Regions from separate parts of the Skermanella cutis genome, predicted to be linked through region 2. Evidence: predicted binding sites of a transcription regulator. Region 2 holds the regulator's gene; each other region holds the start of a gene.
The links. The regulator HrcA, encoded in region 2, represses chaperone genes, less so after heat shock. The targets are predictions, from matches to a motif close to GTTAGCACTCNCCNNNGGNGAGTGCTAAC.
Positions count from the first base shown of each region.

Region 1 (3,274 bases), 2.7 Mb from region 2:
GACAAGCGCGTCGACCATGTTCATCGGCAGATTGTCCACCGCCTCGTAGCCGAGATCCTCGAGGCATTTCAGCGCGGTGGAGAGGCCGGCCCCCGACATGCCGGTGACGATGGCGACGGTGCGGGGCCTTGTCGCGTCCGGGGAGGGGGCCCGGGCCGGATCTTGGGAGAGATCGCCGGCGATCCCTCCCTCGGGAACTGGAGTCGTCATGGGAGGTCCGGCACAGGCTCGAGGGCGCCCGCCCTGAGGCGTGCCGCGGCGAGCCTCACCTTGGCCGGCGTCGAGGCGTGAAAGGGAGCGAGGGTGACACGGCGAATCGGACGGTCGAGCAGCAGGCAGGTCTCGACTTCCGGCAGGCGCTCGATCCGGTCGTCGGCCGCGAGGTCGACGACGAGCCCGACCGGGGAAGCGCGAACGGCGTCGACCGGCAGGATGCCGATGCCCCGGACTTCCAGCAGCCCGGCAAGCGGTTTCGGAGCCCGGGCCATCACGCGGCCCGCCGCATCCAGGGTCAGCTCGATCTGGTCATCGGCGACCAGGCGCGCACCGCCGTCGATCAGGCGCAGTGCCAGATCGGACTTGCCGCTGCCGGAGGGCCCCCGCAACAGGACGCCTAGACCCGACAGCGCGACGCACGTGCCGTAGATCATTAACATGGTCTGGGGAGGTTGCTGTGCCCGCGTCCCGCTGTCAATGCTCAGCCGCCGAGATAAATAGCTCTTTCGGGACTTGCGACGCGATTTCGGTCCTGCCGGCGCGTCCCGGATCGGCCGCCGCGCCGATGGCCGGCGCGGCGGCGCGTCGGGTGCTCAGTGCAGCTTCAACTCCCCATCGACGAAGCGGCATTCGCTCGGCGTGATGATGGAGTTGGACGCGACCTTCACGGAGTGCAGCTTGCCATCCAGTTCGCGTTCCCAGAAGGTCAGGAACTTGCGCAGCACGGGGTAGCGGGGGGCTAGGTCCAGGTCCTGCCAGATGTAGCTCTGCAGGAGCCCGGGATGGTCCGGCATGTGGTACAGGATCTCGGCGACGGTCAGGCGATAGTCACGCAGCTGAAGACTCAAACTTGCCATGCAGATCTCCTCCGTGGTTGCGACCGGTGGAACTCCCGACATCTTGATCTTCGTCCGAGTGTGCCGTTGGGCAATTTGCCTGACAAGCAAAATCATCCTTTCTAATCAGTAAGTTAGCAGCCGATCACCAGGGCTGCTGCCAGCCTGTGCGGCGGCGTTGAAAAAATCCGCAAAAACCCTCTTGAAACGGATTCCGGCTTCAATTAGCTAGTTGGCACTTCTCGGGCGAGAGTGCTAACAGCGTGTGCCGCGCACGCTCGGCCGGGGTCCATTGATCCCATGTTTTGTGGGCCGGCCAGACCGGCCCGGTTCTGGATTTGGAGGAGATTCCGCGATGAAGTTCCGTCCTCTGCATGACCGCGTGGTGGTTCGCCGGGTGGAGCAGGAAAGCAAGACCGCCGGCGGCATCATCATCCCGGACACGGCCAAGGAGAAGCCGCAGGAAGGCGAAGTGATCGCCGTCGGTCCCGGAGCCCGCGACGAGTCCGGCAAGGTCCATGCACTCGACGTCAAGGCCGGCGACCGCGTGCTGTTCGGCAAGTGGTCCGGCACCGAGGTCAAGATCGACGGCGTCGACTACCTGATCATGAAGGAATCGGACCTGCTGGGCGTGCTCGACGGGACGCCTGCCGCCGCCGCCAAGGCCGCCTGACCGGCGCCGTCCGATCCGGACCTGAAGTTTCCAGCCTCAACATTTCCAATCAGGGTTTACGAACATGGCTGCCAAGGAAGTCAAGTTCAGCATCGACGCGCGCAACAAGATGCTGCGCGGCGTCGACATTCTGGCCGATGCCGTCAAGGTGACGCTGGGCCCGAAGGGCCGCAACGTGGTGCTGGAGAAGAGCTTCGGCGCACCGCGCATCACCAAGGACGGCGTGACGGTCGCCAAGGACATCGAGCTGTCCGACAAGTTCGAGAACATGGGCGCGCAGATGGTGCGCGAGGTCGCCAGCAAGACCAACGACCTGGCGGGCGACGGCACCACCACCGCGACCGTGCTGGCGCAGGCGATCGTGCGCGAGGGCGTGAAGTCGGTCGCGGCCGGCATGAACCCGATGGACCTGAAGCGCGGCATCGACCTGGCGGTGGAAGCCGTGGTCAACGCCGTCAAGTCCTCCTCCAAGAAGATCAACACCAACGCGGAGATCGCCCAGGTCGGCACGATCTCGGCCAACGGCGAACGCGAGATCGGCGAGATGATCGCCCGCGCCATGGAGAAGGTCGGCAACGAGGGCGTCATCACCGTCGAGGAGGCGAAGTCGCTGGAGACCGAGCTGGAAGTGGTCGAGGGCATGCAGTTCGACCGCGGCTATCTCAGCCCCTACTTCGTCACCAACGCGGACAAGATGCAGGCGGAGCTGGAGAACCCCTTCATTCTCCTGCACGAGAAGAAGCTCTCCGGCCTCCAGGCCCTTCTGCCGGTCCTCGAGGCCGTCGTCCAGAGCAGCCGTCCGCTGGTGATCGTCGCCGAGGACGTCGAGGGCGAGGCGCTGGCCACCCTGGTGGTCAACAAGCTGCGCGGCGGCCTGAAGATCGCCGCGGTCAAGGCCCCGGGCTTCGGTGACCGCCGCAAGGCGATGCTGGAGGACATGGCCATCCTGACCGGCGGCCAGGTCATCAGCGAAGACCTCGGCATCAAGCTGGAGAACGTGACGATCGACATGCTGGGTACCGCCAAGCGCGTCGTCATCACCAAGGAGAACACCACGATCGTCGACGGCGCCGGGTCGAAGGACGACATCAACGCCCGCTGCACCCAGATCCGCCAGCAGATCGAGGAGACCACCAGCGACTACGACCGCGAGAAGCTGCAGGAGCGGCTGGCCAAGCTGGCCGGCGGCGTCGCGGTGATCCGCGTCGGCGGCGCCACCGAGGTCGAGGTGAAGGAGCGCAAGGACCGCGTCGACGACGCGATGCACGCGACCCGCGCCGCGGTCGAGGAAGGCATCGTCGCCGGCGGCGGCGTGGCCCTGCTCTACGCCACCAAGGCGCTCGACGCGATCAAGCCGGCCAACGACGACCAGCGGGTCGGCGTCGAGATCATCCGCCGCGCCTTGCAGGCTCCGGCGCGCCAGATCGCGGTGAACGCCGGCGTCGACGGCTCGATCGTGGTCGGCAAGCTGATCGAGCAGACCGACACCAGCTTCGGCTACGACGCCCAGACCAACCAGTACGGCGACATGTTCCAGTTCGGCGTGATC
Region 1 is NZ_CP067420.1:3,131,050-3,134,323, reverse strand. Features, by position in the region: gene rapZ (RNase adapter RapZ) at 1-210, opposite strand, end outside; gene IGS68_RS14795 (HPr kinase/phosphorylase) at 207-650, opposite strand; gene IGS68_RS14790 (usg protein) at 810-1,073, opposite strand; gene groES (co-chaperone GroES) at 1,408-1,725, shown strand; gene groL (chaperonin GroEL) at 1,790-3,274, shown strand, end outside.
Region 1: a site for HrcA is predicted at 1,284-1,312, ahead of groES (co-chaperone GroES). Genes of this name have one in related genera too.

Region 2 (3,274 bases):
CATCGTCGTCGGCGGCCAAGCTCTCAATTTGTGGGCGGAGCACTACTTCTTCAAAGCCCAGGAAGAGCTTCGCGCCTGCGCTCCCTTCCAGTCAAAGGACATCGACTTCTTCGGCGATGCGACGGTCGCAGCCGAACTCGCCCGCATGCTTGAAGCCGATTTGAAGATCCCATCGCGCGATGATGTGGTCACGCCGAACTCCGCCGCCATCGACATCAAGCTCCGCGGCGAGCACTACACCATCGACTTCCTGCATTCCATTGCCGGCCTGGATACGGAGATCATGCGCAAACGGGCGCAGATCCTGGAGGAGCCGCTTGCCGTCGAGGGCAGCTTCAGCCGCGATACCGAGGTGCGCCTCCTGCACCCCGTCGATGTGCTGATCAGCCGCATCGCCGGAATCACGATCCTGAAACGCATGGACCCCGGCGCGCAACGCCAGTTGACCGCTGCTCCGATCGTGCTGCGCGAGTTCATCCGCGAACTCCTGGACATCGGTGACCAGGACGCCATCAAGGAGGCCCGGGATGCCGTGCGCGAATTCATTCGCATCGGCAGCGCACACTTCAACGACCCGATCCTCGATATCTACGGCATCGATATCATTGCTCACGCGGCGTAGCTTGCGGGCCACCCGGCTTGGCATCCCAACTTCGCCGAGCATCAGATCCGCCGCGCCTGCGTGCGCTTCGCCGAAAAACGTGACCGGCGTATCGCTGAAGCCAGACGCCGGGCGGCCCGGCAAGGATCTTGAGACCGGAGGAGAGCTTCGAGACTACGGGAAGATCCAAAAGCGCCATCGCGGGCCGCCCGGCCCGCGATGCTTAAGCTGAAGAGGGGCCCGCAGCCTCCCCCCGGCATGGGGTCAGGCCTGGGTGTCGACCCGGCTGACCGGCTCGTCGGCACCGCGCTTGGCGGCGCCGACCATGGCTTCGCGCAGCAGGCGGCCGTGGATGGTGTAGCCGTCCTGGAGGACCTGGACGATGGTGCCGCCGGGCTTGCCGGTGTTCTCGACCTCGAACACGACCTGGTGAAAGTTGGGATCGAACTGCTCGCCCAGGGCTTCCATCTTCTTGATGCCGCCGCGGTCGAACGCGGCGTGGAGCTGGCGCTCGGTCGCCTCGATGCCGACCAGCAGGTTCTTCATCACGTCGTCCTGCTCGCGCTGCTCGGCCGGAACGGCGTCGACGGCCCGGCGCAGGTTGTCGGCCACCGCCAGCAGTTCCTTGGCGAAGCTGCTGACCGCGTACTTGGCGGTGTCCTCGCGCTCGCGCTGGGCGCGGCGGCGGATGTTCTCCGTCTCGGCGAGGGTGCGGAGGAGCTGGTCCTTCAGGCCGGCGACCTCGGCCTCCAGCGCCGCGACCCGATCTCCGCCCTGGGCGTCGCCCTGGCCTTCCGAACCGGCGGCTTCCTCACCGGGCGCCGCGGCGGTTTCGGGAGCTTCGGGAGCGGCAGCCTGGCCCTTTACGTCCGCCTGGGCGGTAGCCGTGTCGGTGTCGGCCTCGTTGGGCTTCTTCTGGGGTTCGTTCATGGCAAATACTCGGTTCGTGGCTCGGTGAATGGGTTGCGATGAATTCCGGGGTTCTCCGGGGCCGGGCGGTCAGCCGAGCAGGCGGCCGATCACCTTGGCGGTATAGTCCACCATGGGGATGATCCGCGCGTAATTGATCCGGGTCGGACCGATCACGCCGATCGCGCCGACGATCTGCTCGCGGCTGTCCTGGTAGGGGGCGATGATCATCGAACAGCCGGCGTGGCTGAACAGGGTGTTCTCCGCGCCGATGAAGATCTGCACGCCCTCCGCCTTGTTGGCGGCGTCGAGCAGGCGGAGCATCGCCTCCTTGGTCTCCAGCGCCTCGAACAGGGCGCGGATGCGCTCCAGATCGGAAAGCGCGGTCACGTCGTCAAGCAGTTTCGCTTGGCCGCGCACGATCAGGTGGCCGGTCGAGCCGGAGCCGGCCCAGGTCGCCAGCCCGGCTTCCACGACCCGCGACGACAGCTCGTCCAGCTGGGTGCGCTGCTCGTCGATCTCCCGCACCACGGCGGTCTTGGCCTCGTCCAGGGTGCGGCCGATCAGCCGGGCGTTGAGGTAGTTGGACGCGGTCTGGAGGGTGGAGGCCGGCATGCCCAGCGGCACCTCGACCACCCGGTTCTCGACCAGGCCGTCCTCGGTCACCAGGACCACCAGGGCGCGGCCGGGGGCCAGGTTGACGAACTCGATATGCTTCAGCGCGCGGTCGGTCTTGGGAGCCAGCACCAGCCCGGCGCAGCTGGACAGGCCGGACAGCATGGACGACGCCTCGGCCAGCACGTCGGGCAGGCTGCGGCCCGATGTCGCACACTTGGCGTCGATGCTCTCCCGCTCCTGGTCGGACAGCCGGCCCAGTTCCAGCAGGCCGTGGACGAACAGGCGCAGCCCCGCCTCGGTCGGCAGGCGGCCGGCCGAGGTGTGGGGCGCGTAGAGCAGTCCCAAGTCCTCCAGGTCGGCCATGACGTTGCGGATCGTCGCCGGCGACAGGGAGATGCCGAGCCGGCGGGAGATGGTGCGGGAGCCGATCGGCTCGCCCGTCTCCACGTAGGCATCGACGATGGTGCGGAAGATGTCTCGCGAGCGCTGGTTCAGTTCGCTGATCATATGAGCTTCGACAACGCTGACGGCACGATGTGGGGCCTCCCAGCCGGTTGCTCCCGGCCGTCCTGGCCGAACCTGCAATGTAGTCAGGGCCTTGCCGCGAATCAACCGGGGCGCCCCGGCGGTCCCTGTCCGGCGCGCGGCGGGACCGCACTGGACGGGGCGCGGGCGAGCGGCTAGCTTGCCCCTCCGCATCCACACCTAGTCACGGGACACAGCACCATGCGCCCTTCCGGCCGCCTTCCCGACGCCCTGCGTCAGATCAGCCTGGAACCGGGCTTCTCGAAATACGCCGAGGGCTCCTGCCTCGTCAGGTTCGGCGACACCCATGTGCTGTGCACCGCCAGCGTGGACGAGCGGGTCCCGCCGTTCCTGCGCAACACCGGGCTGGGCTGGGTCACCGCCGAGTACGGCATGCTGCCCCGCTCCACCGGCAGCCGCACCGACCGCGAGGCGGCCAAGGGCCGGCAGTCCGGCCGCACGCAGGAGATCCAGCGCCTGATCGGCCGCTCGCTCCGCGCGGTCACCAACCGGTCCGGCATGGGCGAGACCCAGATCAAGGTCGACTGCGACGTGATCCAGGCCGACGGCGGCACCCGCACGGCGGCGATCACCGGCAGCTACGTGGCGCTCTACCTGGCG
Region 2 is NZ_CP067420.1:5,786,804-5,790,077, reverse strand. Features, by position in the region: gene IGS68_RS27065 (hypothetical protein) at 1-622, shown strand, start outside; gene grpE (nucleotide exchange factor GrpE) at 866-1,531, opposite strand; gene hrcA (heat-inducible transcriptional repressor HrcA) at 1,601-2,635, opposite strand; gene rph (ribonuclease PH) at 2,855-3,274, shown strand, end outside.

Region 3 (3,274 bases), 2.8 Mb from region 2:
GCTCGGGTCAGGCACGGTGGAGCATTTCGCCGGCCTGATCCGTGACGCCGAGGAGAGGGGGGAACCCATCGACCTGGTCGTGATGGACCACGCCCTGTCGCCCGTCCAGCAGCGCAACCTGGAACGCGGGCTCCATGCCAAGGTCATAGACCGCACCGGCCTGATCCTGGAGATCTTCGGCGCCCGGGCAAGGACCCGGGAAGGCCAGTTGCAGGTGGAGCTCGCGGCCCTCAGCTACCAGCGCTCGCGGCTTGTCCGGTCCTGGACCCACCTGGAGCGCCAGCGCGGCGGCTTCGGCTTCCTCGGCGGCCCCGGCGAAAGCCAGCTCGAGATCGACCGCCGCCTGATCGGCGACCGGATCATCAAGCTGAAGCGGGAACTGGACGAGGTCCGGCGGACCCGGGACCTGCACCGCAAGGCGCGGGACAGGGTACCCTATCCGGTGGTGGCCCTGGTCGGCTATACCAACGCCGGCAAGTCGTCGCTGTTCAACCGGATGGCCGGTGCCGACGTGTTCGCCAAGAACCTGCTGTTCGCGACGCTCGACCCGACCATGCGCGGAATCGAGCTGCCGACCGGCCGCAAGGTGATCCTGTCCGACACGGTGGGCTTCATCTCCGACCTGCCGACCCACCTCGTGGCTGCCTTCCGGGCGACCCTGGAGGAGGTCCAGGCGGCCGGCATCGTCCTTCATGTTCGGGACATCGCCCATCCCGACACGGAGGCCCAGAAGGCTGACGTCGAGGCGGTGCTGCGCGACCTCGACATCGACCCGTCCCAGGACGGCCGCGTCGTCGAGGTGCTGAACAAGATCGACCTGCTCGACGCCGCCACCCGGGACGCCCTGCTCGCCCAGGCGGCGCGGAACGACCACATGCAGGCGGTCTCGGCCTTGACCGGCGAGGGCCTGCCCGGACTGTTCGGGCTGCTCGACCGCCACATGACGATGGACCGGCAGACGGTCGATCTCGCGGTTCGGATCGACGACGGCGCGGCGCTGGCTTGGCTCTACCAGCGGGGCGACGTGCTGGAACGGCGGGACGACGACTCCTTCGCCCATCTCCAGATCGCCCTCGACCCGGCCGACCTCGCCCGTTTCGAACGGCGCTACGACTACCATCCCGCCACCTGACGCGGATCCACCCGCGTGCCGCACGCTCGGGGCCGGCGCCCTCCGGGGTGCCGGCCCTTATTTTGCCTCCGGGAAAATCGGCCGCCACCCCTGGTGTAAATCGGGCAAGGCCCCATTTGCCGGGGTGAAATGCTTGACGGCAGGGAGATCTGCCGTTATACGGCTGGCACTCCCTGGCCTTGAGTGCTAACACCCAGCGCTGACACCACAGCCGGCACCAAGGCCGGCGACAGACATCTCGGAGAGATCCCATGAAGTTCAGGCCTTTGCATGATCGCGTCGTCGTGAAGCCGACCGAGCAGGAGAACAAGACTGCCGGCGGCATCATCATTCCGGACACCGCCAAGGAAAAGCCGATGCAGGGCGAAGTCGTCGCCGTCGGTCCCGGTGCCCGCGGCGAGGACGGCAAGGTCACCGCGCTCGACGTCAAGGCGGGCGACAAGGTGCTGTACGGCAAGTGGTCCGGTACCGAGGTCAAGATCGAGGGCGACACGCTTCTGATCATGCGTGAGTCCGACCTGATGGGCGTCCTCGAGTAAGAACCCCGCGTCAACCGCCATATAGGAGATCCAGGGCATGGCTGCCAAGGAAGTTAAGTTTTCGGTCGACGCTCGCACCCGCATGCTGCGCGGCGTCGACATTCTGGCTGACGCCGTCAAGGTGACGCTGGGCCCGAAGGGCCGCAACGTGGTGCTGGAGAAGAGCTTCGGCGCACCGCGCATCACTAAGGACGGCGTGACGGTCGCCAAGGACATCGAGCTGTCCGACAAGTTCGAGAACATGGGCGCGCAGATGGTGCGCGAGGTCGCCAGCAAGACCAACGACCTGGCGGGCGACGGCACCACCACCGCGACCGTGCTGGCGCAGGCGATCGTGCGCGAGGGCGTGAAGTCGGTCGCGGCCGGCATGAACCCGATGGACCTGAAGCGCGGCATCGACCTGGCGGTGGAAGCCGTGGTCAACGCCGTCAAGTCCTCCTCGAAGAAGATCAACACCAACGCGGAGATCGCCCAGGTCGGCACGATCTCGGCCAACGGCGAGCGCGAGATCGGCGAGATGATCGCCCGCGCCATGGAGAAGGTCGGCAACGAGGGCGTCATCACCGTCGAGGAGGCGAAGTCGCTGGAGACCGAGCTGGAAGTGGTCGAGGGCATGCAGTTCGACCGCGGCTATCTCAGCCCCTACTTCGTCACCAACGCCGAGAAGATGACGACCGAGCTGGAGAATCCCTTCATTCTCCTGCACGAGAAGAAGCTCTCCGGCCTGCAGGCCATGCTGCCGGTCCTCGAGGCCGTCGTCCAGAGCGGCCGTCCGCTGCTGATCGTCGCCGAGGACGTCGAGGGCGAGGTCCTGGCCACCCTGGTGGTCAACAAGCTGCGCGGCGGCCTGAAGGTCGCTGCCGTCAAGGCCCCGGGCTTCGGTGACCGCCGCAAGGCGATGCTGGAGGACATGGCCATCCTGACCGGCGGCCAGGTCGTCAGCGAAGACCTCGGCATCAAGCTCGAGAACGTGAGCCTGGACATGCTCGGCACCGCCAAGCGGGTCCTGATCACCAAGGAAGAGACCACGATCGTCGACGGCGCCGGCGCCGGCTCCGACATCGAGGCCCGCTGCACCCAGATCCGTCGCCAGATCGACGAGACCACCAGCGACTACGACCGTGAGAAGCTGCAGGAGCGGCTGGCCAAGCTGGCCGGCGGCGTCGCGGTGATCCGCGTCGGCGGCGCCACCGAGGTCGAGGTGAAGGAGCGCAAGGACCGCGTCGACGACGCGATGCACGCGACCCGCGCCGCGGTCGAGGAGGGTGTCGTGTCGGGCGGCGGTGCGGCCCTGCTGTACGCCCTCAAGTCCCTGGACAGCGTCCAGACCTCGAACGACGACCAGCGCGTCGGCGTCGAGATCATCCGTCGTGCCCTGAAGGCTCCGGCCCGTCAGATCGCCGACAACGCCGGTGCCGACGGCGCCGTGGTGGTCGGCAAGCTGCTCGAGTCGACCGACCCGTCCTACGGCTACGATGCCCAGAACGGCGTCTTCGGCGACATGTTCAAGGCCGGCATCATCGACCCGACCAAGGTCGTGCGTACCGCCCTGCAGGATGCCGCTTCGGTCGCCGGCCTGCTGATCACCACCGAGGCGATGATC
Region 3 is NZ_CP067420.1:2,674,131-2,677,404, forward strand. Features, by position in the region: gene hflX (GTPase HflX) at 1-1,132, shown strand, start outside; gene IGS68_RS12585 (co-chaperone GroES) at 1,384-1,671, shown strand; gene groL (chaperonin GroEL) at 1,709-3,274, shown strand, end outside.
Region 3: a site for HrcA is predicted at 1,295-1,323, ahead of IGS68_RS12585 (co-chaperone GroES). Genes of this name have one in related genera too.